4 regions of the Nocardia sp. NBC_00403 genome follow, and region 3 is predicted to be linked to each of the others. Evidence: riboswitches for the same ligand, from Rfam matches in the RefSeq annotation. Region 3 holds a riboswitch; each other region holds the start of a gene.
The links. A riboswitch is a leader RNA that binds a small molecule or an ion and turns the genes downstream of it on or off. The one in region 3 is predicted to bind S-adenosylmethionine.
Positions count from the first base shown of each region.

Region 1: it holds a riboswitch for S-adenosylmethionine, as region 3 does, so the genes downstream of both, OHQ90_RS10410 (bifunctional o-acetylhomoserine/o-acetylserine sulfhydrylase) here and OHQ90_RS16195 (amino acid ABC transporter permease) in region 3, are expected to answer to the same signal.
Region 2: it holds a riboswitch for S-adenosylmethionine, as region 3 does, so the genes downstream of both, OHQ90_RS02490 (rhodanese-like domain-containing protein) here and OHQ90_RS16195 (amino acid ABC transporter permease) in region 3, are expected to answer to the same signal.
Region 4: it holds a riboswitch for S-adenosylmethionine, as region 3 does, so the genes downstream of both, OHQ90_RS07110 (aminotransferase class V-fold PLP-dependent enzyme) here and OHQ90_RS16195 (amino acid ABC transporter permease) in region 3, are expected to answer to the same signal.

Region 1 is NZ_CP107939.1:2,392,554-2,399,795, forward strand. It holds gene metX (homoserine O-acetyltransferase MetX) at 1-969, opposite strand, end outside; gene OHQ90_RS10410 (bifunctional o-acetylhomoserine/o-acetylserine sulfhydrylase) at 1,044-2,393, opposite strand; SAM riboswitch class IV at 2,480-2,590, opposite strand; gene OHQ90_RS10415 (TetR/AcrR family transcriptional regulator) at 2,643-3,392, opposite strand; gene OHQ90_RS10420 (MFS transporter) at 3,527-5,020, shown strand; gene OHQ90_RS10425 (NADP-dependent isocitrate dehydrogenase) at 5,381-6,598, shown strand; gene OHQ90_RS10430 (NAD(P)-dependent oxidoreductase) at 6,745-7,242, opposite strand, start outside.
Region 2 is NZ_CP107939.1:569,296-576,537, reverse strand. It holds gene OHQ90_RS02510 (SMI1/KNR4 family protein) at 3-608, opposite strand; gene OHQ90_RS02505 (amidohydrolase family protein) at 787-1,662, opposite strand; gene OHQ90_RS02500 (FAD-dependent oxidoreductase) at 1,764-3,152, opposite strand; gene OHQ90_RS02495 (Rv0361 family membrane protein) at 3,493-3,948, shown strand; SAM riboswitch class IV at 4,011-4,127, shown strand; gene OHQ90_RS02490 (rhodanese-like domain-containing protein) at 4,142-4,558, shown strand; gene OHQ90_RS02485 (O-succinylhomoserine sulfhydrylase) at 4,555-5,769, shown strand; gene OHQ90_RS02480 (RpiB/LacA/LacB family sugar-phosphate isomerase) at 5,864-6,310, shown strand; gene OHQ90_RS02475 (hypothetical protein) at 7,142-7,242, opposite strand, start outside.
Region 3 is NZ_CP107939.1:3,674,306-3,681,547, forward strand. It holds gene OHQ90_RS16170 (ABC transporter substrate-binding protein) at 1-372, opposite strand, end outside; gene OHQ90_RS16175 (LLM class flavin-dependent oxidoreductase) at 369-1,508, opposite strand; gene OHQ90_RS16180 (GNAT family N-acetyltransferase) at 1,505-2,068, opposite strand; gene OHQ90_RS16185 (ABC transporter substrate-binding protein) at 2,076-3,065, opposite strand; gene OHQ90_RS16190 (amino acid ABC transporter ATP-binding protein) at 3,073-3,876, opposite strand; gene OHQ90_RS16195 (amino acid ABC transporter permease) at 3,873-4,808, opposite strand; SAM riboswitch class I at 5,247-5,340, opposite strand; gene OHQ90_RS16200 (hypothetical protein) at 5,624-6,361, shown strand; gene OHQ90_RS16205 (glycosyltransferase) at 6,570-7,242, opposite strand, start outside.
Region 4 is NZ_CP107939.1:1,641,454-1,648,695, reverse strand. It holds gene OHQ90_RS07145 (MDR family MFS transporter) at 1-365, opposite strand, end outside; gene OHQ90_RS07140 (MarR family winged helix-turn-helix transcriptional regulator) at 362-868, opposite strand; gene OHQ90_RS07135 (crotonase/enoyl-CoA hydratase family protein) at 958-1,779, opposite strand; gene OHQ90_RS07130 (2-oxo-4-hydroxy-4-carboxy-5-ureidoimidazoline decarboxylase) at 1,977-2,291, shown strand; gene OHQ90_RS07125 (YbaK/EbsC family protein) at 2,341-2,814, shown strand; gene OHQ90_RS07120 (flavin reductase family protein) at 2,926-3,477, shown strand; gene OHQ90_RS07115 (Uma2 family endonuclease) at 3,484-4,083, opposite strand; gene OHQ90_RS07110 (aminotransferase class V-fold PLP-dependent enzyme) at 4,194-5,516, opposite strand; SAM riboswitch class IV at 5,563-5,676, opposite strand; gene OHQ90_RS07105 (LysE family translocator) at 5,816-6,460, shown strand; gene OHQ90_RS07100 (DHA2 family efflux MFS transporter permease subunit) at 6,462-7,242, opposite strand, start outside.

The DNA of each region.
Region 1 (7,242 bases), 1.3 Mb from region 3:
CAGTCCATCGCAGCCGGGCAGCCCATCGGCGAGTTCCTGCTGGGTGCGCAGTGGATAGAGCCGATCGGAGTCGACGCCGCCGACCACACACGGCACCGGCGTCGCGGCAAGCGCGGCCTCGACCCCGCCGCGCCCGCGCCCGATGTCGTGCCGGTTCATCGCCTCGGTGAGCAAGACGTAGGTGGCCGGATCGAAACGGCTACAGAGCTTATCGGCCTGATGGTCCAGATAGCTCTGCACCGCATAGCGGCCGCCGCGCCACGGATCCTCGTCGCCCTGTGCGTTGTTCTCGAAGCGGTGATCCAGCTCGGACTCGGTCCGATAGGTCAGGTGCGCGATGCGCCGTGCGATGCCCATGCCGGTCGTCGGGGCGCGATCGGTGTCGTGATAGTCGCCGCCCTGCCAGTCGGGGTCGGCCTTGATCGCGGCGATTTGCGTTGTCTGCGTGCCGATCTGGTCGGCGGTGGCGCGCGCGCCGACGGCGAGCACCAGGGCGGCGCCGACCCGACCCGGGGTGCCGACCATCCACTCCAGCACTCGCATGCCGCCCATCGACCCGCCGACGACCGCGGCCAGCCTTTCGATGCCGAGCAGATCCATCAGCGCCACTTCCGCGTTCACCTGATCGCGGATCGAAATCTCCGGAAACCTTGCACCCCATGGCTTTCCGTCCGGAGCCAGCGAGGTGGGTCCGGTGCTGCCCATGCAGCCGCCGAGCACGTTCGCCGCGATGACACACCACTCGTCGGTGTCGATCGGCGCGCCGGGGCCGACCATGCCGTCCCACCACCCCGGCAGCGGATGGATGTCGTCCGGGCGTCCGATCACATGCGAGTCGCCGGTCAGCGCGTGCTCGACCAGCACCACGTTGTCCAGCGTGGGGGAGAGCTCACCCCAGCGCTGCACGGCCAGGTGCACGTCCTGGACGAGTGCGCCGTTCTCCAGCCGCACGTCCCCGATGGCGATCATGCCGAGCCGCCCGTCCGGCGGTGGCAGGGCCACCGCCGCGGCGGGTCGCACGGCACTCGGTTCGGCGCGCACGGTCACGTCGCCGCCGCCGCGAAACCGGCTCGCAGATCGGCGAGGATGTCGTCGATTCCCTCGATGCCCACCGCCAGCCGAACCAGCCCCGGCGTGACGCCGGAGGCCAACTGCTCCTCGGGTGTCAGCTGCGAGTGCGTGGTCGAGGCGGGATGGATCACGAGAGAACGCACATCACCGATGTTAGCGACATGACTGTGCAGGGCTAATGCGTCCACGAACTTCTTGCCCGCATCGACACCGCCGCTGAGCTCGAACGCAACAATCGCGCCCGGCCCCTTCGGTGCGAGCTGCTTGGCGCGCTCGTGCCACGGCGAGGACGGTAGGCCCGCGTAGTACACCGCTTCGACGGCGGGCTGGCCGGTCAGGAACTCGGCCACCGCCTGCGCATTGGCGACGTGGCGCTCCAGGCGCAGGCTCAGCGTCTCGACGCCCTGACTGATCAAGAAGGCGTTGAACGGCGACACCGCGGCACCGAGGTCGCGCAGCAGCTGCACGCGAGCCTTCAGCGCGTACGCGGGTGCGCCGAGGTCGGCGAACACCGCACCGTGATAGCTCGGGTCCGGTGTGGTGAAACCCGGGAACCGCGGCTCGCCCTGCTCGTCATGCACGGTCCAGTCGAACGTGCCGCCGTCGACGATCACACCCGCGACCGCGGTGCCGTGGCCGCCCAGGTACTTGGTCGCCGAGTGCACGACGATGTCGGCACCGTGCGCGAGCGGCTGGATCAGGTACGGGGTGGCGACCGTGTTGTCCACGATCAGTGGCAGTCCGTTGGCATGCGCGATCGCGGAGATTCCCGGGATGTCGAAGATGGCGCTGCTCGGGTTGGCGATGGTCTCGCCGTAGAACGCCTTGGTGTTCGGCCGGATGGCCGCACGCCACTGCTCCAGGTCGTCGGGGTCCGCCACGAAGGAGACCTCGATGCCGAGCTTGGGCAGCGAGTAGTGGAAGAGGTTGTAGGTGCCGCCGTAGAGGTGCGGACTGGACACGATGTGGTCGCCTGCCGAGGCCAGGTTGAGGATCGCGTAGGTCTCCGCGGCCTGTCCCGAGGCCAGCAGCAGCGCGGCGACGCCACCTTCCAGGGCGGCGATGCGCTGCTCGACCACGCCCTGGGTCGGGTTCATGATCCTGGTGTAGATGTTGCCCGGCTCGGCGAGGCCGAACAACGCGGCCGCGTGATCAGTGTCACGGAAGGCGTAGGAGGTGGTCTGGTAGATCGGGAGGGCGCGGGCGCCGGTGGCCTCGTCCGGGGCCTGCCCCGCGTGGACCTGCTTGGTCTCGAAGGACCACTGCGTCGGATCGGATGCGATCGGATCGAGATCGGCCGCGGACGCGATGGGGTCACTCATGTCTTGCTCCAAAGGGGTTGTTCGCCAGAACTACTTGCTAATGGGATGTGGGCGACGGACAACAACACATTGGGGGTACCTCCTGAAGTGCGCGCTTGCTCTCGACTTTCGAGAGCCCGGTCATCACCCGGAGCACCCCACCGCAGCTGGAGGGTTGCCGTCCAGCAAGCCGGGGCTTCGCGCTGGCACTCATGACCTGATCGGCATCATAGCTGGCGGTCGGTCGACGATCGAAATCGTCGTCGAAACTCACCGGGTTGCGGCGGCCAAGGGGACGCAGCAGATGCGTACGAACTCGTCGAAGGTGGAGAGGAACGCGGCGCGGCCCGCCAAGGCCGCCGCCGCCGGATCGTGTTCGTCGAAGATGTCGACCGAACATTCCATCCCGAGCTGTCCGATCAGCTGCCAGGTGCCGACGATCAGGCGCACCTGCAACGAGTCGGGCTGGGTGTGGAGTCGTTGCGCGAGCACCTCGGCGATCGCGGCGGTCTTGTTGTCGGCGTGCTCGAGGCTGCGCGTACTGACCGACGGACTGCTGCGCAGGATGCGCTGCATTTGCTGGAACTGCCGGAACGACAGCATCCTGTCATTTCCATCTACCGCCTGGTCGATGGTCCGTAGGAAGGCCTCACGCAGCGCTTGCAGCTCGTTGCCGGTGACCGGGAGTCCGCGCAGGGTCTCGGCGACGGTGCGGCCGAAGTCCTTGATCGGCCCGAGGATGATGTCCTCTTTGCTGTCGAAATACCGGTTGATCGTGCGGGGTGAGACGTCGGCGGCATTCGCGATCTGCTCGACGGTGGTGGCATCGAAACCGTGCGCGTCGCAGAGGTCGAGTCCGACCTCGATGATGCGCAACCGGGTTTGCTGCTTCTTGCGCTCGCGCAGGCCGGCAGGCGCCGGATTTACAGCCCGGTCCTGGTCCGGGTCCTGGTTCGACTCGGCGCTGGCAGGGGAGTCCGCTGCTGCGCTCGCGCCGGTCGGCGTTGATGACTCGAGCATCCTTCCACTGTATCGCAACCGGGACTTTTCGTGTCGTTAGCGGTCAAATGTCGGATTGCGACATTTTTCCCTTGACGACAAATGTCTGACAATGACAGGATGGCGTCACGACTTCGAGTTTCAAGGAGATCAAGGTGACCGAGACTGCGACAGCGGTAGACGTTCCGGGAAAACAGGGCAGTTCGGCGCGCTGGTGGGCCCTGGGGGTGATCGCATTGGCCCAGCTCATGGTGGTGCTGGATGCCACCATCGTGACCATCTCGCTGCCGTTCGCACAACGTGATCTCGACATCAGTGATGGCAACAAGCAATGGATGCTCACTGCCTACACGCTGATCTTCGGCGGTCTGCTGTTGCTCGGCGGCCGGCTCGCCGACTACCTCGGCAGGCGCCGGATCTTCATTGTCGGTCTCGTCGGATTCGCGGCGGCTTCCGCGCTGGCGGGTCTCGCGCAGAACGGTGTGGAGCTGTTCGCCGGCCGCGCGCTGCAGGGCGCCTTCGCGGCTTTGCTTGCGCCGGCGGCACTTTCGCTGCTCTCGGTCACTTTCACCGAGGCCAAAGAACGCGCGACCGCGTTCGGTGTCTTCGCTGGAATCTCCGCGGGCGGGGCCGCGCTCGGGCTGATCGCGGGTGGCGCGCTCACCGAGTACGCCTCCTGGCGCTGGTGCCTGCTGGTGAACACCCCGATCGCCATTCTCGCTCTGGTCGGTGCGCTGGCCTTTGTGGTGAAGGACATACCGGCCCCGCGCACCGGCGGCTACGACGTGCCGGGTGCCGTCACCGTGACGCTCGGCCTGATCGCGATCGTGTACGGCTTCAGCCGCGCCGCCGACGACGGCTGGCTGGCGGGCAGCACCCTCGGGCTGATCGTCGCGGGTGTCGCGCTGCTGATCGCATTCGTCGCGATCGAGCGTCGTTCCTCGAATCCGCTGCTGCCGCTGCACATTCCGGGTGAGATCAACCGCGGCGGCGCCTTCCTCGCCGCGCTGCTCATCCCGATCGCGATGTTCGCGATGTTCCTGTTCCTGAGCTACTACTTCCAGATCACGCTCGGCTACTCCTCGCTGAAGGCCGGCTTCGCGTTCCTGCCGTTCCCCGCGGGTATCGCGATCTCCGCCGGTGTCACCAGTGCGCTGCTGCCGAAGCTCGGCCCGCGACCGCTGATGGTGGCGGGCTCCGTGCTCGGTGTCCTCGGTCTGCTGTGGCTGGCGCAGTTGAGCTATGGCGACAGCTACGCGGCGAGTGTGCTGCCCGCGCAGGTGCTGATCGCGCTCGGCATGGGTCCGCTGTTCGTCGGCATGCAGACCGTCGCGCTGCATCAGGTCGAGGAAGAGGACTCGGGTGTGGCAAGTGCCTTGCTGAACGCCGCGCAGCAGGTCGGCGGTGCGGTCGGCACCGCACTGCTGACCACCATCTCGGTGCAGACGGCCAAGTCGTTCGCGGAGGGCAATCCGACGCTCGACAACTTGGTCGCCCGTGCCTCGATCCACAGCTACGACGTGGCGTTCTACGTCGGCGCCGGTTTCTTCCTCGCCGCGGTCCCGGTGATCGCGTTCATGATCAGGGACAAGCCGCAGAACCTGATCGAGGGCTCCGAGGACGGCGCTCGGGTCCACGTCGGGGTCTGAGATCTTCCTCTCACGGCATCGGAAGTCCGCGTATCGCCTCCGCTCGGCGGCGATACGCGGACTTTCTTTTGCCCGCCGCAGGACACGCCGTGGTGACGGGGGCAACGCCGCGTCGGTCGTCGGCCCGCGAGTGATCGGGGCCACTCCCGACCTACTTGTCGGTAACCATTTCGGGCGCGCTCACTCGGGGGGCTGCCCGCGCGGTGAGATCCTCACCAGCAGTACGCTTGTCTTGTTTGCACCACACGTTCCGCGGACAACGCGGGGCATATACGTTGTCTTTGGAACAGCTGGGGTCCGCTCACAAGTGTTCGCCTGGCCGTGCAATGAGGGCACCATCCTAGGAGGACACGAAGATCCATGTCCAAGATCAAGGTTGAAGGCACCGTCGTAGAACTCGACGGCGACGAGATGACTCGGATCATTTGGCAGTTCATCAAGGACAAGCTGATCCACCCGTATCTCGACGTGAACCTCGAGTACTACGACCTCGGCATCGAGTACCGGGACAAGACAGACGACCAGGTCACCATCGACGCCGCCAACGCCATCAAGCAGCACGGCGTCGGCGTGAAGTGCGCCACCATCACCCCGGATGAGGCGCGCGTCGAGGAGTTCGGCCTGAAGAAGATGTGGCGGTCGCCCAACGGCACCATCCGCAACATTCTCGGCGGCACGATCTTCCGCGCCCCGATCATTATTTCGAACGTCCCGCGCCTGGTGCCCGGCTGGACCAAGCCGATCATCATCGGCCGCCACGCCTTCGGCGACCAGTACCGCGCCACCGATTTCAAGGTGTTCGAGGCCGGTACTGTCACCCTCACCTTCACCCCGGACGACGGCAGCGAGCCGATCGTGCACGAGGTCGTGAAAATGCCCGAGGACGGCGGCGTCGTGATGGGCATGTACAACTTCAAGAAGTCCATCGAGGATTTCGCGCGCGCGTCGCTCAACTACGGACTCGCGCAGAACTACCCGGTGTACATGTCCACGAAGAACACCATCCTGAAGGCCTACGACGGCATGTTCAAGGACACCTTCCAGGAGGTCTTCGACGCCGAGTTCAAGACCCAGTTCGACGCGGCGGGGCTCACCTACGAGCACCGGCTGATCGACGACATGGTGGCCTCCTCCATGAAGTGGGAGGGCGGCTACGTCTGGGCCTGCAAGAACTACGACGGCGACGTGCAGTCCGACACGGTCGCGCAGGGCTTCGGCTCGCTCGGCCTGATGACCTCGGTGCTGCTGACCCCGGACGGGCGCACCTGTGAGGCCGAGGCCGCACACGGCACGGTCACCCGGCACTATCGCCAGCACCAGCAGGGCAAGCCGACCTCGACCAACCCGATCGCGTCGATCTTCGCTTGGACCCGTGGTCTCGAGCACCGCGGCAAGCTGGACAACACCCCCGAGGTGATCGGCTTCGCGCAGACTCTCGAGGACGTCGTCATCAAGACCGTCGAAGGCGGGCAGATGACCAAGGACCTGGCCGCGCTCGTCGGCGGCGACCAGAGCTACCTGACCACCGAGGAATTCCTCGGCGCGCTCGACGCCAATCTGGCCCGCGCCCTGCGCTGACCGGACTCCCACCACTCCCGGCGCTGGAACATTCCGGCGCCGGGCGCGAACAAACGGGCACCCGCACCACGCCGCGGACGACTGCAGGCCGGTCGCTCGGATCGGCAAGTGGTACGGGTGCCCGAACTGTTTGCGGCTCGAGCCGGTCAACTCCGCTCGGAGACAGCGGCGCCGAGTAGACCACCGACGACGCGGGTGAAGCTGTCGGCGCCGTTGCCCAGTTCCGCCTGCTCGTCGAACATGCGCTGCAAGGGGTCGAGCAGGTCTGTCGCGACGCCCTGATCGCGGCTGGCGGTACGGATATTGCGCAGACCGGCCCGGTTGCCTGCCAGGTCGGAGAAATTGACCTCGAACTGCCGCGAATCGATCTCCTCGGCCAGGGTCGGCAGCACGTCGATGATCGAGCGCAGCCACGGCATCAAGAACGCTGCGGTGAACTCGCCCGTGGGGAAGCCCGCGCTGCCGACCATCGCCGCCGCTTGGAAGAAACCGCCGAACAGCCCGTACATCCCGGCCAATACCGCCATGTCGTGCAGTGCGGCGAGGCCGGCGTCCGCGCCGAGGTATTTCGCGGTGCCGAGCTCGGCGATGATGTCGCCGTGCGCGGCCTGCGCTTCGGGCGAGCCGCTGTACATGACCATGGT
Region 2 (7,242 bases), 3.1 Mb from region 3:
GTCTAGAGATTCGGCCACCGTGGAAGTCGGTCTGGGAGTTCAATTTTCGGAGCGCGAGCTCCAGCGTGAACTTCAGCGGCCAGGGCGTCGGCGGTCGCTACAGCGAGCTGATCAGGTCTCGAGAACTGTTCGGACGAGGTCAGCCCCTCGACGAACGACTCGAAATCAGATGCGAGATAGACGACTTCCGGCCCATCGGAGTCGATTTCTACGACCGATGGTTCGCCTGTCGGGCCGCAGGCGCGATAGTCCAGCGCGACCCACCAGTGCCCATCGCCGTGCAGGAGCACGACCGGTGCGGGAAGTTCCCACTCCTGCACCATGTCCGGCGTATCCAGGAGTGTGAAATCATCCTCGTCGCGGATGCCGTTGAGGTAGTCGAAGCACGCGTAATGCTCCGACCACCCCGACCCCTCGACGGGAAAGGCGTCCCAGCGGTCGGAGACGATGCCGCCGTTGCGTACCCGGAGAAGGCGCAGCAGCGAGGTGGGAAGTCGCACACCGAGTTTTTCCTCGGCGTCTCGGATCGCCGCGTCGGTCAACGCCACATGGTCGTCGTCGGCCGGGTACCGCCAGAAGGATGAGAGGACTTCGTCGAACTTCGCCACGGCCGAAACGATAGGGGTGCAATGGATTTCGAAACTTCCGTAGGTGGGAAGTGCTGAACGCGTCGGCTGAGCTGCGCCCAGGCGTCCCGTCCCAGCTGCTGGCACGTACCGTGCACCACCCGGCTCAACGAGAGCTCACCGCGTGTTTCGGCCGTCTCCGGCGAGGCTGCCGACGGCGCTATTCGATCGCCGGAAACGGGATCGTGTCCGGCACCGCTTCGAATTTAGGAAGTTCGTCGCGGCGCAACGGCAACGTCGGCTGTTCCGCGCGGAACATGGGGGTGGTCCGGTTGGGATCGGCGGGGATCGCGCGTGCCCGGGCCGGGAGCCGGTAGAAGGCGCGGGCGTTGTCTTCGAGGACCTTGACCATGTCGGTGCCGACGACGTCGCAGATCAGGTCCACATCCGAGTCCCTGAACGGGCGGCCGGCGCGGGTGCCGGGCAGGTCGGTGCCGAACATGAGGGCTTCGGGGTTCACCGTGTGAATGCGGCGCAACGTTTTGGCGACATTCGAGGCGACGCGGCCGAAACCCGTTGCCTTCACGCGGGCGCCGCGGTCGACCAGGTCGAGGAGGTAGGGCAGACCCTCGTCGGACATGCCGAGATGGTCGATGGACAAGGCGGGAAGTTTGGAGATGACCGGCTGCAGCGAGCCGAGCATCTGGCCGTCGATGTAGACCTCGACATGCCAGCCGACCAGCTCGTGGGCGCGCAATGCCTGCAGGGTCATGCCGGTGATGTCGGCGGCGGCGCGCTTGAGGTTGAAGCGCAGCGCGCGCACGCCGATCCGGTCCAGTTCGATGATCTCGTCGTCGGTGGCGTCGAGATCGAGGCGGGTCACCCCGACCCAGCCCTCGCCCAATTCGGCGAGTGCCGCCTTGAGATAGGTCTGATCGTTGCCTTGGAAAGAGCCGCTGACCACGGCACCACCGCCGATATCGAAGCGCGACATGCGCTTTCGATAGTCGGCGATGGTGAACGGGTCGGGCAGGTAACCCTCGTTCTCGGCCAGCGGGAACCGCGGGTCGAAGATATGGACATGGGCATCGAACACTTGTACAGAATGCCTCAGTGTCGGAGTTTTCGCTGCCGCGGACGTGACAGTATTTCCGCTCCCGGCATGGATGGATCCAGTGCGATCACACCGAGCGGGGCTCAGACCTTGTGCGGCTCGCTGGCACGCAGCATGTCTTCACGCTCGACCACCTTGACGCGTTCGCGACCCTCCGGCTCGCCGAGGGCGCGCTCGTGCGCGTCCAGGCGGTACCAGCCCTGCCAGGTGGTGAAAGGGATGCCCTTGCTCTCCAGGAACGCGGTCACCGCGTCCAGTTCCGGCTGGGCGGCCGGGGTGAAGTTCGCGCTGTCGTCGAGCAGGCAGGCCACGGTTTCGTTGGCGTCGCCCTTGGTGTGGCCGATGAGGCCGACGGGGCCGCGCTTGATCCAGCCGGTGACGTAGGTGGCGGGCAGGTAGCGGTCGGCGCCGTCCGCGTTCTCGTCACCGATCACCCGACCGGCCTCGTTGGGCACGGTGCCTGCCTGATCGTCGAAGGGCAGGTTGGTGAGGTTCTGCGACAGGTAGCCGACAGCGCGGTACACGGCCTGGACGTCCCAGTCCCGGTACACCCCGGTGCCCTTGACGTTTCCGGTGCCGTCGAGCTGGGTTCGCTCGGTGCGCAAGCCGACGACCTGGCCGTTCTCGCCGATGATCTCCGAAGGGGACTCGAAGAAGTGCAGGAACAGCTTGTGCGGGCGGTTGCCCGCGTCGCGGATGGCCCACTGCTCGAGGGTGTTGGCGATCATGTCGACCTGCTTGGAGTGCCGGCGCGCGGCCTCGGAGCCCTCGTCGTAGTCGATGTCTTCCGGGTCGACGATGACCTCGATGGTCGGGGAGTGGTCCAGCTCGCGCAGCTCCAGCGGGGTGAACTTCGCCTGGGCGGGGCCGCGGCGGCCGAACACGTGGACCTCGACCGCCTTGTTGGCCTCGAGGCCCTGGTAGACGTTCGGCGGAATCTCGGTGGGCAGCAGTTCGTCGCCGGTCTTGGCGAGCACCCGTGCCACGTCGAGCGCCACATTGCCGACACCGAGGACGGCGACCTTCTCGGCCTCCAGCGGCCAGGTGCGCGGCACATCGGGGTGTCCGTCGTACCAGGACACGAAGTCCGCCGCGCCGTAGCTGCCGTCGAGACCGATGCCGGGGATGTCCAGGGCGCGGTCGGCGTTGGCACCGGTGGAGAAGATGACCGCGTCATAGAAGGTGCGCAGGTCGTCGAGGGTGATGTCGGTGCCGTAGTCGATGTTGCCGAGCAGGCGCACCTGCGGCTTGTCGAGCACCTTGTGCAGGGCGGTGATGATGCCCTTGATGCGCGGATGGTCGGGCGCGACGCCGTAGCGGATCAGCCCGAACGGAGCAGGCATGCGCTCGAACAAGTCGATCGACACTTGCGCATCTGACTTCATCAATGCGTCGGCGGCGTAGATGCCGGCCGGCCCTGCGCCCACGATCGCGATGCGGAGCGGGCGGGTCGCTGCACTCTGTTCGGTCATCTCTTACGCGCACCCTTAAGGTCGAAAACAATTAATGGCGTCGGTCTTAGCCTAGGCTAACTCGACGCGCCGCTGTGGTTGCACCTGATGTGCGGACACTGGTGCCGACTCGCTGTCATATCAGCTATGACAGCAGGCCGCAGTCTCGCGATTCTATCGGTGGTCCGCGTGGCAGTCCGCGCCGGTGCGGTGACCGGCTTGCGGCCACGACGGCCTGCCTCCCACTGCTTACCCACGGTGTGCCCCGAGGTAACCGCTGCGCGCACGGATCCTCCGCGGCGTGTCGCCGAGTTCGGGGGTGGGCGCTCGATAACCCCGCCGACCAGGGATCATCGTGAACATGACCGATCAGCAAGACACCGACGGCGACGCCGTAATCGAGGTCGACCAGACCGACTCCCGCACCCCGTGGCCGTTCATCGCGGCGGCGGTGGTCGCGGTCATCGTGGTCGTCGGGATCGTGCTCGGCGGGCTGCTGTCACCGGCTGAGAAAAATGTCACAGAAGCAGATCGCATCGCGGCGGCGGTCCGCAACTACGCGGAGGCTCGCGGTCGCAGCGATGTCACGCCGCCGCCGGGTGTGGCGTGCGACGGATTCGACGAGCGCAAGTCGTCGCTGGCCACCCAGCTCGGCGGCCTCGAAACCGGAAAGACCGTCGAGATAACAAAAATCGAGAATCCGATGGTCGACGGTGACCGGGCGAAGGCGACGGTCACCACCGAGGTCGACGGCAAGGCAGCCACGGCGACCTGGAATCTGACGCGATCGGGCGACCGCTGGCTCATCTGCGGTTGACCATCCCGCGTCGTGAACTGGGGTTTGACAGGGTGACCCCCGCCCAGGCAATCTCAGAACCAGGTCATGAGAACCAGCGTCAAGCCCCGGCTTGCTGGTCGGCAACCCTCCTCCGCGGCGGGGTGCTCCGGGTGACGACCTGGCCGCGCACCGAAACCCAGGTGCGGCAAGAGCGGATTCACAGGAGGTCCATATGAGTTATGCCGGTGACATCACCCCGCAGCAGGCGTGGGAATTACTGCGGGACAACCCCGAAGCCGTCCTGGTGGACGTGCGTACCGAAGCCGAATGGCGCTTCGTCGGAGTTCCCGACACCACATCGATCGAGCGCCCGACGGTGCTGATCGAGTGGGTCGACGGCACCGGCACCCGCAATGGTGCGTTCGTCGAGCAGCTGACCCAGGCGCTCGACGGCCGCAACCCGGAGGCTCCCGTCGTGTTCCTGTGTCGCTCCGGCCAGCGTTCCGCGCATGCCGCGAACACCGCGACCGGGGTCGGGATCGGACCGTCCTACAACGTGCTGGATGGCTTCGAGGGCGGCCTCGACGCGACCGGTCATCGTGGCGGCTCCGGCTGGCGGGCCATCGGCCTCCCGTGGCGGCAGTCGTGATCACCGGCGGCTCCTTCGACAAGCCACTGCCCGATGGCGTCGGTCCGGCGACCCTCGGCGTGCGCGGTGGCCTGCGGCGCTCCGGTTTCGAGGAGACGGCCGAAGCGCTGTATCTGACCTCCGGCTTCGTCTACGAGAGCGCCGAGGCCGCCGAGGCCGCGTTCACCGGCGAGGTCGAACATTTCGTCTACTCCCGCTACGGCAACCCGACGGTCGCCATGTTCGAGGAGCGGCTGCGGCTGATGGATGGCGCCGAAGCCTGCTTCGCCACGGCGAGCGGCATGTCCGCCGTCTTCACCGCGCTCGGCGCGCTGCTCGGCGCCGGTGACCGACTGGTTGCCGCACGCAGCCTGTTCGGCTCCTGCTTCGTGGTGTGCAACGAGATTCTGCCGCGCTGGGGGATCGAAACCGTCTTCGTCGACGGTGACGACCTGGATCAGTGGGAGCGGGCATTGTCGGTGCCCACCCAGGCGGTGTTCTTCGAGACGCCCGCCAACCCGATGCAGACGCTGGTGGACGTGCGCAGGGTCACCGAACTCGCACACGCCGCGGGCGCGAAGGTGGTGCTGGACAACGTCTTCGCCACGCCGCTGCTGCAGCGTGGTTTCGAACTCGGCGCCGACGTCCTGGTGTATTCCGGTACCAAGCACATCGACGGCCAGGGCCGGGTGCTCGGCGGCGCGATTCTCGGTGCGCGGGACTACATCGACGGCCCGGTGAAGAATCTGATGCGCCACACCGGTCCCGCCTTGAGCCCGTTCAATGCGTGGACCCTGCTCAAGGGCTTGGAGACGATGCCGCTGCGGGTGCGTCATTCCACGGAAGCCGCGCTGTGCATCGCTCAGTTCCTCGAGGGCAACAAGTCTGTCGGCTGGGTGAAATACCCCTTCCTGGAATCACATCCGCAGCACGCACTGGCCGTGAGCCAGATGAGCGGCGGTGGCACGGTGGTCACCTTCGAGCTGAACGCGCCTGCGGATGAAGGCAAGAAGCGCGCCTTCGAGGTGCTCAATCGCTTGCGCATCGTCGATATCTCCAACAACCTCGGCGACTCCAAGACCCTCATCACCCACCCGGCCACCACCACCCACCGCGCCATGGGCCCGGAAGGTCGCGCGACCATCGGCCTCACCGACGGCGTCGTCCGCATCTCGGTGGGCCTCGAGGACGTCGAAGACCTTCTCGACGACCTCGGCCACGCTCTCAGCTAGAGCGTCCGCGCCGCGAGCGGGACATCGTCGAGAACGAGCACGGTGATGTCCTGTTCGGCGACCTGCGGCGCCGCCGGGTGCCTACCCTGGACGTATGCGGATCTCGGTGGCGGCAGACGAGCGTGTCGGGGTGGCGAAGGAACTGATCGAGGAGTTGCATCGGCGCGGGCTGGAGACACTCGCGCACGGGGCGCTTTCCGAGGTGGAGCGCGACGACTGGGCCTGGGCCAGTGCGGCGGCGGCACGTGATGTCGCCGAGGGGCGAGCCGAGCAAGCCATCGTCTGCTGCTGGACCGGAACCGGTGCGTCGATCGCCGCGAACAAGGTGGCCGGTATCCGGGCCGCGCTGTGTGGTGATGCCGCCACCGCGGCCGGTGCGCGCAAGTGGAATGACGCGAATGTCCTTGCGCTGAGCCTGCGGACGACCTCGAGTGCCCTGCTGACGGAGATCCTCGACGCCTGGTTCGTGACGGAGCCGAGCACGGACTCGGATGATCGAGCCAATATCGCGCACCTCTCGAAGCTCGAGCGCACCCGCTGAACGAATCGGGTCGCCCGTTCCTTTGCGAATCCACAGGTCGTGCGCCCTTTTCTGGCCTGGAGAGCCCTTGAACCCGTGGTGTTTCGGTGTGCCTGGGGAATCGAAGGGGAGGGTATCGAGCCGTCGAATGAGCTGTGCTCCGGAACGGCTCGGCACACGGGGTCCAGTGGCGTGAAAAGTCACGTTAGCGGTCTCTGCTCTGGTCTGGCTATGAACGGAACCTGTCTCATCCAGGTGGTTCGATACCGGTTGAGGTCGCGGTATCGTTCCCCTTTCGGGAGAGCGGTCGGGGGAGGGCTCCGGGTGCGTCTTCTTGGTTTGACCCTCTCGCCCCTCGTCGTTGTCGGTAATGGCGTGGCGTTACCAACATTCGCCGAGCACGGCTGGTGTCTCGCGCTACTGACATCCCTTGACGCGATCTACTGGCACCAGGTGACTAACCAGAAGGTCGGCGGCATGCCGAAGAATCCAACGGGAGGCGAAACCTGGTGCGGCCGTCGACGATATCGACCCGTGGACGTTGCGCGGCCGGTTGTCGTACCGGCGAGCGGCCGAGCTGTTCGAGCACCATGCCGTACCGGCGGCTTCGGTCGCGGCCATTCACCTTGTATCAACTCCGGCACAGACGACTCACGCATGCCGCAGAGGACGGGGCGTCCACGCCGATGCTGATGCGCATGAGCGGGCACGCTTCGGTGCGCTCGCTCGGCAAATACGCCCGCCCGTCGGCGGAGGCTCTGATCCGATGGCAGGCCAGTACCAACCTGGCCGCCCGCAAGCGGCGGCAGTGACGCGAAAAAGGCGCTACCACTCGTTGGGTAACCGGTCTCGTTATGTTGTGGGTGGGCGGTTCGGCGCTCGGATGACGGTGATGGGATCGGAGGGCGCGCCGCCGTCCGGTATCTCCGCACCCAATTCCGCGGTTCCTTTCC
Region 3 (7,242 bases):
CACCGATTCCGCGGTCAGCGGCGTGCCGTCGCTGAAGGTGACGCCGTCGAAGAGGTGGAAGGTGAAGACCTTCGCGTCGGGGGTGACCTCCCAGCTCTGCGCAAGCCAGGGCTTCAGTTCGCCGGTCTTCGGATCCTGATCGGTCAGCGAATCCACGATCTGACGGCTGACATACAGCGTCTGATTGGTGCCAGACTGTGCGGGATCCGAGCAGGTCGGCGCCACCGACAGGCCGTAGCGCAGCGTGCCACCCGGCTTGGGCGGGCCCGCGTCCGCGCCGGTCCCTGCCGAATCACTGCCGCAGGCGGCGAGGCTCGCGGCCGCGGTGACGGCTGCGGCCACGGCCGCGATTCGATAGCGGGGTCGGATCACTGTGGTACTCCAGATGTTTCGGTGCGGACGAGGTCGCCCTGCGAATCGAGGTCGTAGTCGGTGGTGGGTCGAACGGGATGGTCGGTGGCCGAGTTCACGGCCAATGGCCTGCTCTGAATCCGCCTGCGCAGTTCCGGGGCAACTGCGGACTGGAACAGCTCGAGGCTGTCGCGGTGCGCAATTGCGGTGCGTCCGTCGCGATCCGCGGCCAAGTGGGTCACCTCGTGGCCGAAGTGCTCGTGCTGACGGCTGACCTTGTCGATCACCTGCTCCGGGCTGCCGACCAACGCCGAGCTACGGGCGAGGAAGTCGTCGAGGGTCTCGAACACCACCGGCAACCCGAGCTTGCGGGCCAGCGCGAGTCGCGCCTCGAAGATCGGCCGGAACACCTCCGCGGCCTCCTGCGAGGTTTTGGCCACGTGGAATCCGGCGGTACCCGCGCCGACCATGGCATCGGCGGGGTCGTGCCCGTAGAACTCCCACCGCTCCCGGTAGTGGCGCACCAGCTCGGCATACGGCTCGATGGGATTGGTGACGTTCGCCGAGAACAGCGGATCACCGTGGCGCGCGGCCAGTTCCACCGAGTCGCGACTCGTCGCGCTGCCGTGCCAGATGCGGATGCGCGGCTGCCACGGCCGTGGCAGCGCCTTGGCCGCGCGGAGTTCGGGCCGGAACCGGCCGGACCATGTCACGCTGTCGCTGGCCCAGAGCTCCCGGAACAGCTCGTAGCCTTCACGATTGCGGTCCCACTGATCGTCGGTGGTGACGTGGAACAGCTCCGCCTGCGCACTGCCGTTGCCCTTGCCGATGATCAGTTCGAGTCTGCCGCCGGAGAGATTGTCCAGCGTCGAGTAGTCCTCGAAGGCGCGCACCGGATCCAGCAGGCTCAGCGTGGTGACCGCGGTGAACAACGAGATGCGCGAGGTGACCGCGGCGATGTGGCTCAGGATCACCGGCGGTGCCGCCGACAGGAACGGATCCTCGTGCCGCTCACCGACGGCGAACCCGTCGTAGCCGAGCTCTTCGGCGATGCCCGCCTGCTCGATGACATTGCGCAGGCGCTCCCTGGTGCCGGGCAGCCGTCCGGTTATCGGGTCCGGAACCCGGGTGACCAGGGTGAAAAGCAGGAACTTCATGCGTGGGCTCCTACCGGGTCGGAGGCGGGATGTGGGGCGGGCAGGTACTTCTCGAAGGGATGCGGGCCGATCTCTTCCGACGGGATGTCCGGGTCGTAGAGCGCGGTGTAACCGTGGGCCAGATACAGGGCGACGGCCTCGGGCTGGCGCGGACCCGTGATCAGGTAGATGCGGCGGTAGCTACGCCGTGCGATCTCGGTCTCCAGCTGTTCGAGCACGAAGAGCCCGAGTCCCTGCCTGCGGTGCTCACGTGCGGTCCAGATGCGTTTCAGCTCGGCGGTGTCGTCGTCGTAGCGTCGGAAAGCGCCACCTGCCACGGGTTCGCCGTCGCGGGTGACGACCAGCAGCGCACCGTCCGGCGCCGCGAACTCCGCGGCCGGATAGTCGCGCAGCGAGTCGTGCACCGCACCGACGGTCCGGCCGTAGCGCCTGCTGTATTCGACGGCGAGTTCTGCGAGCAGGGGCGTGGCCAACGGATCGTCCTGGGCGACCGCGTGCACGCACAGCTCGGGTCGTGTTGCCGGGGAAAGTCGCCGATTCGAGGAAAGTCGCTGTGTCATCGGGCTGTCACGACTTCTTCGGCAGGCCGGGCGGGTTGATCCGCGAGCTGGTCACCGTTTCGGTCTTCAGCCCCCACCGGTCGATGACCTGCTGGTAGGTGCCCGACCGGATGGCGTGGTCGATGGCCTTGTGCACCGCGCCGATCAGCCCGTTGTCCTTCTTGGTGAGCACGCCGATCTCGCCCTGGAGCGCCTCGCCCGCGCCGGAGAAGGTGGCCACGATCTTGGTCTGATCCGCGGTTGCCGCGTGGTAGATCGCGGTGGGGTTGGGTCCGATGTAGCCGTCGAGGCGATGCGAGGCGAGCGCCAGATAGTAGTCGCTGGTCTTGTCGAAGTAGGCGATGTCGATGGCGGGCAGTTTGTCGGCGGCGTTCTGCTCGTTCCACTTCACCAGCAGCTGTTCCTGGTTGGTGCCGGTGCCGACGCCGATACGCTTGCCTGCCAGGCTCTTACGATCCCGGTAGTCGAGCGTGCTGTCCTTGGGGATCTCGAGTGCGACGTTGTCGGTGCGGTAGGTGGCGAAGTCGTACTTCTCTTTGCGTTCCTCGGTGACGGTGACATTGCTGATGAACGCGTCCACCTCGCCGGAATCCACCCGGACGAAGTTCTGTGTCCAATCTGCCACCGTCGCTTCGAGTTTCAGTCCGAGGATGTCGGCGATCAGGGTGGCGAAGTCGATCTCGGAACCCACCACGGTCTTGTCGTCGGTGGCGTAGAAGCGCAGTGGAGGTGCGGTGCCGGACGCGCCGGTCACCACCAGGGTGCCGCGGTCGCGAATGGATCGGGGCACCTCGGCGGCGATGGCGTCGACCTTGGCTGTGTGCACCCGGCCCGATTGGGCGGGGGAGAGGTCGAAGGCGACCGTGCCCGCAGGCGCGACGACGGTATCCTCGTCGGGATCGGTGCCGCAGCCGGAGACCAGCACAGCGACCGTGGCGGCGACGCCGACCAGGGCGGAGAACTTCATCGAATACCTGTTCATCAGGGGAGCGCGCATCGTGCGCTCAGCGGACTCGGGACAGAAATGCGCGGGTGCGCGGATGTTCGGGGTTGTCGAGAACCGCGGCGGGTGCGCCCTGCTCGACGATCGCGCCCGCATCGAGGAACACGACAGTGTCGGCTACCTCGCGGGCGAAACCGATCTCGTGGGTGACGATGACCAGCGCGGTGCCGCCGTCGGCAAGTCCGCGGATCACGTCGAGAACCTCGCCGACCAGCTCGGGGTCCAGCGCGGAGGTGGGTTCGTCGAAGAGGATCACCGGCGGTCGCAGCGCCAACGCCCGTGCGATCGCCACCCGTTGCTGCTGTCCGCCGGACAGCCGCCGCGGGTAGACATCGGCGAGCTCGCCGATGCCGACGCGGTCCAGCAGCGCCTTCGCCTCGCGCTCGATCTCCTGACGGGGGCGGCCCTGCGCGGAAATCGGCGCGAGCGTGACGTTGTCGAGCACTGTCAGATGCGGGAAGAGATTGAATTGCTGGAACACGAAACCGATGTGCGAGCGCTGCTTGCGGACCTCGCGGTCGGACAGTGCGTGCAGAGTGTTGCGGCGCTGCCGATATCCGATCAGCTCGCCGTCGATGTGTACGGTGCCCGCCGCTAGCGGCTCCAGATGGTTGATCACCCGCAGCAGTGTCGATTTGCCGGAACCGGAGGGGCCGATCACGGCGACCACTTCGCCTCTGGCGACGGTCAGATCGATGCCGCGAAGCACCTCGTGTGCGCCGTACGATTTGCGCACGCCACGGACCTCGACGGCGGGAGCCGCTCCGGTGCGCTGCTCGACTGTGTCGAGTGCCCCGGCGCTCATCGGGTCGCTCCACGCGGTGCGGCCGAACCGATGTCGGCAATCTCGCGCAGCCGCTGCCAGGCCCGCTGCCACGGTGTCGGCGGCGGTGTGCGCTGCGCGCCCCTGGCGTAGTGACGTTCGATGTAGAACTGCGCCACCGACAGGATCGTGGTCAGGATGATGTACCAGACCGTGGCGACCATCAACAGCGGCACCACTCGGCCATTGCGGCCGTAGACCACCTGGACCTGGTAGAAGAGTTCGGCGATCGCCATCACCGACACGATCGAGGTGCCCTTGAACAGGCTGATCACCTCGTTGGTCGCGTTCGGCAGGATGGAGCGCATCGCTTGGGGAACGACGATGGTGCGGAACTGGCGCAGCCGCGGAATACCGAGCGCCGCCGCCGCTTCCAGCTGGCCGGGATCGACGGAGATGAAACCGGCGCGGATGATCTCGGCCGAGTACGCCGCCTGGTGCAGTGCCAACCCGATCACTGCCGCGCTGAACCCGCTGATCACGCCGTTCACCTCGAAGGTCAGGAATGAAGGGCCGAACGGGATTCCGAGGGACAGGGTGTTGTACAGGTAGGCGAGGTTGAACCAGAACAGCAGCTGCACGATCAACGGAATCGATCGGAACGCCCAGATGTAGACCCACGAGATCACCCGCAGCACGGGATTGTTCGACAGTCGTGCGATCGCGAGCAGGGTACCGATCAGGAACCCGAGCGCCGTGCCCCACAGCGTGAGCTCCAGCGTGACCCGCAGCGCCGACAGCACCGACTTCGCGGTGAAGTACTTCGCGAACGTGGACCAATCCCAGCCGGGATTGGTCACCAAACCATGGACGAACTGTGCAAGCAGCACCAGCGCCACCGCACTGATCACCCACCGCCACGGATGCCGCGTCGGAGCAACCTTCAGCGCGGGCGTGCTGCGTGCGGCCGCCACGTTCTCGGTCGCGGTGGTTGCGGGCACACCGATGGCGGCGGTGGATCGTCCAGCGGAGGTCGTCGCACCCGCGTTGGGCGGATGGGCGATGCCACGGGACTCGACGGTGCCGGAAGTGGCGGATTCGCCGGATGCCGGGGTGGCGGGCTCGCCGGGTGCAGCCGTTGTGCCGGGCGCGTCGGGGGAGCCGGGTGCACCGCCGACGGCGGCGGCTGGGCCGAAGACGGCTGCGCCGGATGCGATGGACGCACTCATATCGAGGTCCTTCGAAGAAACGAACGAGACCGGCCCCTCATCAGGCGGTCACATCACCCGGCCAGTGACGGGTGCTCAGTCTGGCGGTGCGGTCAGTCGCGACAGCTCGCGGCGGTGATGTGGCACTGGTCGACATGGCGACGTGCCCAGCGGTTGACGCATTGCTCGGTGATCATTTCGGTTCCTCCATCGTTCCCGGCGGAAGCACCCGCACCCGGCGAGCGGGGGGTTGCTGCGACGTCGACGAGCCAGGTCTCTCGGTCGCTCTGGATGGTGCGACCCGCGGCGAGCGCGGGCCGTCGAAGGTCTAGCCGAAATAGCATGCGAAGTAAGGGCACTCCAGAACAAGGTTACGAATCAGCGTGAGCGCAGCCCTTGTCCGAGCGTCCGGTGCCCGCGATCATTGAGCCCGTCGTCGCGAGTAGCGCCTACGTTCTGGCCCGAAGCGCAGATCACGGGTGTGCGACGCGCCGGAAAGTTGCTATCTCGAAGAATTCCTGCTGTACGAGTTTGCTGAAGTACCCTGACCTCGATCGTGCCGACGTTGAGGAGGGTCCACAGTGACCGTTGTGCGCCGTCTGACCACGCTTACCGCCATCGCGGCCAGTGCTGCCGCGCTGGCCCTTGCCGCCCCTGCCACCGCCTTCGGCGCCCCGGCTGCTCCCGCTGCCCCTGCGGCTCCGGCTGCTCCGGCAGCGTCCGCCGAGCAGCCCGGTCTTGCCCGGACGGTCGCGCCCAACGATCTGGCCGGCACGTACCAGTCGGCAGTCGAGGCGCTGCGCGTCCTCGGCATGGACCCGTTCCTGTACCCGACCGCCGCGGCATTCTGCTCCGACGCCACTACTCTCGGCCTGGTCCCCGCCGTCGCGGGCGCCATCCCGGGCCCGTGGCCCAAGAACGCCATGAAGATCCCCGGCCTGGACCTCACCGCCGTCGAAAAGGGCGAGGTCATGTTCACTTTCGTGCCCTATGGCGTCGCCCCCGACACCTCGACCGAGTCCGGCATGCGTGTCGCCTGGGTGAACCTGAAGAACGGGCGCAGCGGCCTCACCTCGATGGGCCCACTCTCCGATATTTTCCGGGCTATGGTCCCCGACCAGGTCCCCGCGGAAGTCCGCCCTCTCGTCGAGCGGGCGATCCAGGACTTCTTCTTCGCCACCCTCCCGGCCGGCGGCATCCGCGCCGTCCCCGTGGACACAGGCTCGGGAACGGTGCTCGCCGCGATCTTCGGCACCGTCGAAAACGACGGCAACACCTGCTTCTTCCTCCCGACCATCGGCATCACCACGGTCAAATAGCCAGCCCGGCCCGACCCTTTCGGCCGTCCATCCGCCGCACCGTGTCACCACCGGGCACCCTGTGTAGAAGGTGTCCGGTCGCGACACGGTGCGGCGGACGGGCCGGGTGGAAGTGATGCAGCCGAGAGGCAGCCAACTCTCTGGGCTCGGTGGGTTCCAGCGGCCGGCTATGCAGGAGCCTCGGAGAATATCCACTGGGCGCGGCTGGTCAGGCAGTGACCGCGCGGTCTTTCCAACGGAGCGTGCCATGCCGATGAGCGCGGCGGGATGCTATCCATAGACCCAGGTATGCGCCGATGGACAGTGGATGAGCAAGGGCTGCAAGGGTATCCGCTGCTGCGATAGGCCAAGGGAGCTCGGTGGAACGGGACAGTAAACGTCCTGCCACGGCGGCGAAGTAGCCGAGCAGACCGGCTTTACGGACCGCGCCGCTGCCCACGACGGCAGCCAGCGGCGGAATCCAATAGCCCAGCGCAGCAATCGCTCCGACGGCCGCTCCGGCCGCTGCGGAGCCGCCGTAGGTCGACCACAGCCATCGGGTGTAGCCCGCTTCCAGTTCAGCGGCGCCACAGTACATTCTGGTCTCCGCCTGGCGTCCCGCGGCGACCAGCGCGGTGCGGAAGCCATTGCGGCGCAAGACTCGAGCGATATCCAGGTCCTCGGTGGGACTGGCCGCCACCGCGCCATGGCCGCCGACGGCGCGGTAGGCGGCGGTATCGAAGACGAGGAACTGCCCGCAGGCGACCGCTGTCGACGGTTTGCTGCTGCGGTTGGCGATCGAAATCGGCAGCGTGGACGCCCACGACCAGCACAGCAGCGGTTGCACCACGGCCTCGGGCACCGATCCGGTTCGCTGTCTCGGCCACGGCGACAGCAGTGCG
Region 4 (7,242 bases), 2.0 Mb from region 3:
CCCGCGCCGAGTCCCTGGAAGGCGCGGAACGCCGCGAGCTGGTACATCGACTGCGCCATTGTGCACAGCAGCGAACCGACCACGAAGATGGTGATCGCGGCCATGAAGAACGGCTTACGGCCGAACATGTCGGACAGCTTGCCGTACAGCGGCGTCGCCAGCGTCGCGGTGATCAGATAGGCCGTGGTCGCCCAGGCCTGCATCGAGTAGCCGTTGAGATCATCGGCAATGGTGCGGATCGCGGTGGACACAATGGTCTGGTCCAGCGCCGCGAGCAGCATGCCGAGCATCAGGCCGCTGAGGATGGTCAAGATCTGCCGGTGGGTGAAACCGGTGGACTCCTCCACGGTTGCCGGTGCGGTCACGAATCGTTCTCCGTCTCACTGTTGTACAAGTCCTGGTTGCTGCGGATGGCCGCGAGCATGGCGGGCTTGGCCTGCTCGAAATCGTCGACGAACTGCCGGAGCAGCCCGGCGAAGAGGGCCCGGTCCTGCGGCGTCCAAGCCGCCATCACCCTGGTCAGGTTTTCGTGCCTGCGCCTGCGGATCTGCTCCGCGACGGCGCGGCCGTGCTCGGTGACGACCAGCACGGTGGCACGGCCGTCGAATCGATCGGCCTGCCGCTCGACCAGCTGCCGCTCCACCAGCTGCGTGACCTGTCGACTGACCGTCGAGGCGTCCGAATGCACCGCCTCGGCGAGTGCGCCCGAGCGCATCGGTCCGTCGCAGAGCAGCCGGAACAGGATCGCGAATGCCGCGGGATCCACGCCGTCGCCGGTGCGCAACTGCGCCGCGACCCGGTCGCGGTGCCGCTGTAGCCGCGTGAGCTGGATCGCGATCGTCTCGACCGACTCATCTTCAGCGTCCACTCGGCCTACCCTTACTTGCGTGAATCAATTAGTTGTGTGATGCAAGTATGTAGACGGGCCTGCGGCCAGGGCAAACGTTTTACCGGCCTTTACCGGCCCTTGAACTCCGGTGCCCGCTTCTCGAACACCGCCTGAACGGCCTCGGTGAGGTCCTCCGAGGGCAGGAATGCGGAATTCCACGCGGACACATAGCGCAACCCAGCGGCCACCTGATCCTTGGTCCGCTGCTCGAGCACATCCTTCGCGCCCTGCACCACCAGCGGCGGGTTCGCCGCAATCTCGCGTGCCGTGGCGTGTGCCGCGTCGAGCACCGCGTCCTGATCGGCGAACACGTCGTTGACGAGGCCGATCTTCTCGGCACGCGCGGCGTCGATGTCCTTGCCGGTGAAGGCGAGCTCGCGCAGCTGCCCCTCACCGATGATGCCGGGCAGCCGGTGCAACGACCCGATATCGGCGACGATCGCCACCTTTGCCTCACGCAGGCTGAACTTCGCCTCCGCGCTCGCGTAGCGGATATCGACGGCAGCGATCAGGTCGAGCCCGCCGCCGATGCACCAACCCGACACTGCGGCGATGACCGGCTTGCGGCAGTCCGCCACCGCGGTCACCGCCGCTTGCATCCGGCGCACCTCGTACAGGAAATCGGTGCGCGGCGCGGCGAACGCCTTATCGGCCAACAACGAACCGAACGTGCCCGCCATCGCGCCCAGGTCGAGACCATAGGAGAAGTGCTTGCCGGAACCGGTGAGCACGATCGCGCGCACCTCGGGGTCAGCGTCCAGGCCACGGAAGATCTCCGGCAGCTCACGCCAGAAATCCGGTCCCATCGCATTGCCCTTGCCCGGACCGGTCAGCGTCACCTGGGCGACGTGGTCCTTGGTTTCGACGGTGAAAGCCTGCCAATCAGTCATTTGTACAGCGTATCGAGCCGAACGGAGACCAAGACTCGGGATCCCGGAAATGCCGGTACCAGCCGGCACCGCACAGGGAACGCCGCATGTAAATGCTGTGCAAAGAACGGTGCGGCGCGCTGGTCCTCGTCCGACGCCGGCTCCATGATGGAACGAATCAGCAAACTTGCTCACCGGGCTCGGAGGTCATCGTGCTGATGCATCAAGGAATCGGTCTCGACCGCTTCAATACGATCAGTCGCGGCCGAGCCGTTCATGCCCTGTACGAATGCTGCTGCAATGTCACCTGGGCAGCCACGATCGCCGACGCTCGTCCGTTCCCGGACCGGGATGCGCTGCTGGCCAAGGTCGATGTCGAACTACTCGCGCTCTCCCAGCCCGATCTGGATCGCGCCTTCGATGCGGTTGTGCACGAACAGTTCTCGCAGCGCGTCGTCACCGAGCTCGCACGTATCACCCGGGCGCACATCGACACCATGCTCGGGCCCTCCGACGGCTACCCGGATTACTGACCGATTCACTTGCCCGGCGTATCGCCCGCAATCGCTCTACCCTTGTTTCATGCGCAGGTCCCTACCACCGGTCGCATGCCGGGTCGCGGACACCTTGATCGCGCGCGGCCATCACGGTGTCATCGTCACGCAGCCCGCACCGACACCAACCGCCGCCGATGCCGCGCGGGCACTCGGCGTCGATGTGGGGGCGATCACGAAATCACTCGTGTTCCTACTCGACGAGGACCCGGTGCTCCTGCTGGTTTCCGGCGCGCATCAGGTCGATCTGCGCAACACCGGTGAGCGGCTCGAGGGAACCCTGACCCACGCCCCCGCCGCGATGGTGCGGGAGGTCACCGGCCAGCCGATCGGCGGCGTCGCTCCGGTCGGCCACCCCACCAACCTGCCGACCTGGGTCGATACCGCACTCTCCGAGCATCGCGAGCTGTGGGCCGCAGGCGGTCATCCGGACACCATATTCCGCACGTCTTTTCGCGAACTGGTGCGCATCACCGCCGGACTTCCGATCGACGTGGATTGAATCTCGACCGGTTGCGATTACTCCATGCGAGCAGCGCGGCAGCCGGTGCGAACAGCAATCGAACAACGACGTCGGCTCCCATCACCCTCGAACCGGGCGTAGCTTCGACCTGTGACCGAAGCACAACGGCCCGCCTCGAATTTCCGGATTCCCGACGATCTGAGCGGCATCACCGCCGAGCAATACCGCGCCTCCATGCGCCACTATCCCGCGGGCGTCACGGTCGTCACGCTCTGCTCCGAGAACGGCCCGGTCGGCTTCACCGCGACATCCTTCGCGTCATTGTCGCTGCAACCCCCGCTGGTCTCCTTCAATATCGCGCACACCTCCTCGAGCATCGCCGCTCTGTTGAAAGCCGACTCGGTGGTCATCCACTTCCTCGGTGAACACCAGCACCACCTGGCCCAGCGCTTCGCGCGCGCCGCGGAGGAACGTTTCACCGACCGCTCACTGTGGACCACCCTCGACACCGGTGAGCCGGTCCTGCACGGCACCCCCATCTGGGTCCGCGCCGTCATCCAACAGCTCATCCCCATCGGTGACCACACCCTCGCCGTCGGCCTGGTCACCCGTGTCCACGACAACACCGATGAAAAACCGGCCGCCGCGCCGCTGCTCTACTACAACGGCCGCTACCACCGCCCGAGCGCCCTCGGCGAATGAGCCCGATTACCCGACGTCCAGCGCGCTGAAGAAGATCTCGACCGGGAAGGGCTCGCTGAGTCGCAGCACATCCTGGTGTGTCTCCGCGAGCCGATAACTTTGACTGGCCCAGTCGAGGCGATACTCCTGGATGATCTTGACCCGCCGTTCGGCGTCCAAGTGCACGACCAGATAGATCGGTATCCCGTCGTGCGCATACTCGGCGCGCTTATCGACGGTGTCGGTGTATTCGGACCCCGGCGACACAACCTCGGCCACCAACAGCACGTCCGCAGTTGTCAGCTTCCGGTCCTCATCGATGCACCGATGCAACGCCACGTCGGGACGACGGAACGAAAACCGCGGGCTCCCCGGACGGCTTCGGACATAGTGCATTTCGAAGTCGGTCACCACGCCGGTGCAGGGTTCGGCAGGCCTCGCTTGCTCCACACTGTTCGCCAACCGTCTGGCAACGTTGTTGTGCTGGAAGCTGCCACTGCGGCAGAAGATCACGTGACCGTCGACGACCTCGATCTGCCGCTGCACATCTTCCGGCAATATGTCGTAGCCCTCTTCAGTGATGAGCAGAGCGCCCGGATCGCTGGCCCATGCGGGCAAGGTAGTCATAGACGCTGCTCATCGATGCCCTCGGCCATGGTGTCGATGTTATAGAGCGAAGTGCCGCTGTGAAGATCTTCGATGCCGAGGGTGATCGCGGACAACCACGCAAAGACCGGTCAGCCGATGCGGCAGGGTGCCGCGCCGTCGGTGGTGTCGGGGCTGGTGAAGGGGCGGGTTTCCGGGGTGGGGTTCCAGAGGCCGTCGGTGGCGGCGTAGTTCCAGCCGGCACCGGATTCGACGAGGGTGGCGATGGCATCTACGAGGCGGTCGACGTCGGTGGAGCTGGTGCCGAGGCCGATGCTGGCGCGCAGTGCGCCGTCGAGACCGAGGCGAGCCAGCAGCGGGTGGGCGCAGAAGCGGCCGTCGCGGATGCCGATGCCGTGTTCGGCGGAGAGATAGGCGGCTACATGGCCAGGGACGAAGCCGTCCAGGGTGAAGGCGACGATGCCGACGGTGTCGGGGCTGTCGTCCCAGATACGCAGCAGGTTGACGCCGGGGATGGCGGAAAGGCCCGCGCGGAGCCGGTCGGCGAGCAGGCGTTCGTGGGTGGCGAGGGTTTCGGGATCGATCGCACAGAGCGCGTCGCAGGCGGCGGCGAGCGCGGCCGCGCCGAGGACGTTCGGCGAGCCTGCCTCGTGGCGCTGCGGCGCGGGCGCCCAGTCGGCACCGGTGGTGGTGACCTCGCGAACCGCGCCACCGCCTGCCAGATACGGATCGGCGGCATCCAGCCAATCGCGGCGCCCGACGAGCACACCCGCGCCGTACGGCGCGTACAGCTTGTGCCCGGAGCAGGCGAGGTAGTCGATGCCGCTGTCGCGCAGGCTGATTCGGCGATGCGGAGCCAGCTGCGCGGCATCGACCAGGATGCGCGCGCCGCATTGGTGAGCGATGGTGGCCAGCCGCTCCAACGGCAGCACCTCGCCGGTGACGTTGGAGGCACCGGTGACCGCGAGCAGCGCGGCGGGCTTGCTGCACAGTTCGGCGACCAGCAGCCGGATGGTCTCGGCCACGGTATCGGCGGCGCGGACTACGCGACGACCCTTGCGTGTCCACGCCAGGAAGTTGGCGTGGTGCTCGATATCCAGCACCACGGTGTCGCCGGGCACGCACGCGGCGAGCAGGTTCAGCGAGTCGGTGGTGTTGCGGGTGAACACCACCACCTGGTCGTCGTCGGCATCGAGGAATCTGGCCACCGAACCACGAGCCGCCTCGTAGCACTCGGTGGAGATCCGCGAGGCGTAGCCCGCACCGCGGTGCACGCTCGCGTAGAACGGCAACAGCTGCTGCACCCGGTCGGTGACCTGCGCCAATGCCGGTGCGCTCGCGGCGTAGTCGAAGTTCGCGTAGGTGGTCGTTCCGCCCTGGACGAGCGGCACCCGGAGGTCGTCGCCGGAGACCCGGGCGAGGGCGGCACAGGTCTGGTCCACAACAGCAGTCATCACGAAATCCCGTCGGCTATGGGACCCGGAACCAAGGGGGTTTACGAGTCCGCGCTTGCCGCGCCCGGTCGGGCGGCGGCCAGGTCGTCACCTGGAGCACCCCACCGCGGAGGAGGGTTGCCGACCAGCTAGCCAGGGCTTGATGCTGGTACTCATGACCTGCACCGAGACTGGCAGACCGCACCGGCGGCTGTCAACCGGAATCGGAAAAACGGCGCCCGCGGCCAGGGCCCGGCGAGCATGGTTTCGGCACGTCGAAACCGGTTGCGCAATGTCGTGATGTGCGGTCCCATCGGTGGGTGACGCTTTCCCTGCTGCTCAGTTTCGTCGGCCTGTGCGTACTGCTGTCGATCACGCCCGGCCCCGATTCGTTCCTGGTGCTGCGCTTCTCGATCGTGGACGCGCGACCCGGAATCGCGGCGGCGATCGGATCGGCGCTCGGCGGCATCGTGTGGGCGTTTGTGGTCGCGGCGGGCGTCGCCGCGGTGCTGGAGCAGTCGGCAACGGCCTATCGCGCGCTCAAGATCGTCGGCGGAATCTACTTGGTGTACTTGGGAGTTCGGGCGCTGATCGATCACCGGCGACAGCGACGTGCTACCTCCGACCCGGCCGAAGCGGTTACCGCGCAGGCGAATTCCGGAGCTCCCGCCTCGATTCGCTCGGCATTCGCCGCCGGGCTGGTGTCGTGCATGTTCAACCCGAAGGTCGGCCTGTTCTACCTGGCGGTGCTACCCCAGTTCCTCACCGACGTCACCTTCGCCAACACCCTCGCCCTCGGCGCGGTCGAATCGAGCATCGCCGCGGTGGAGATGGTGCTGCTCGCGATCGCCGCCTCGCGCGCCGTGGCGATGCTGCGCAAGCCGAAGGTCCGCGCTCGCCTGGAGCAGGCGAGCGCGGCCGTCCTCGCGGCGCTCGGCATCGGCACTGCTGCCTCCGCCGCCTAGGTCACCCTTTTTCCTTGCGCCACAACAGGATCGAGGCAACGAGCGCGACAGCTCCCGCTCCGGTGAGCCACCAGAACGACCGCTGGAAGCCCACATCGACGGACGCACCCGCCGCGGCCACACGGTAGAGGACGACCGCCATCAATGCCGCACCGACAGCGCCACCCACCCGCTGCAAGATATTGACGAACGATGCGGCATCCGGGAGCTGCTCGCGACCCACCGCCGCATAGGCTGCCGCCACGACGGGCATTCCGGTCAGTCCCGCCGCCACACCCCTGACCAGCAGTAACGCTTGCACCAGCACGGAATTCAGCGAGGCGTCCGACAGCGCGAACGGCACGGTGGTCGCGACGATCAACGCATTGCCGGCCACCGCGACGACACCACCGCCGTAGCGGTCGGTCAGCCGTCCCGCGACCGGCATCGCGACGATGCCGCCGAGACCGAATGCGAGCAGCAACAGTCCGGTGGCTATCAGCCCTTTGCCATGCAGTAGCTGGAAGTACAAGGGCAGCAACAGCATCGACCCGAACATCACCACGCCGGCGAAGAAGTTGGCCACGTTCGCGGTCGCAAAAATCGGATTGCCGAACAAGCCGACATCGAGGACCTTCGGCCCATGCTTGCGCACCGAGCGCAGCACGAAGCCACCGAGCGCCACCACACCGACCAGCACGGGAACCCACACCGACACCGCGGAAAACCTTCCCCTACTGCCGAATTCGCCGAGTCCGTAGACCAGTAGCGACAGCCCGGCCCCGATCAGCACGAACCCCGCG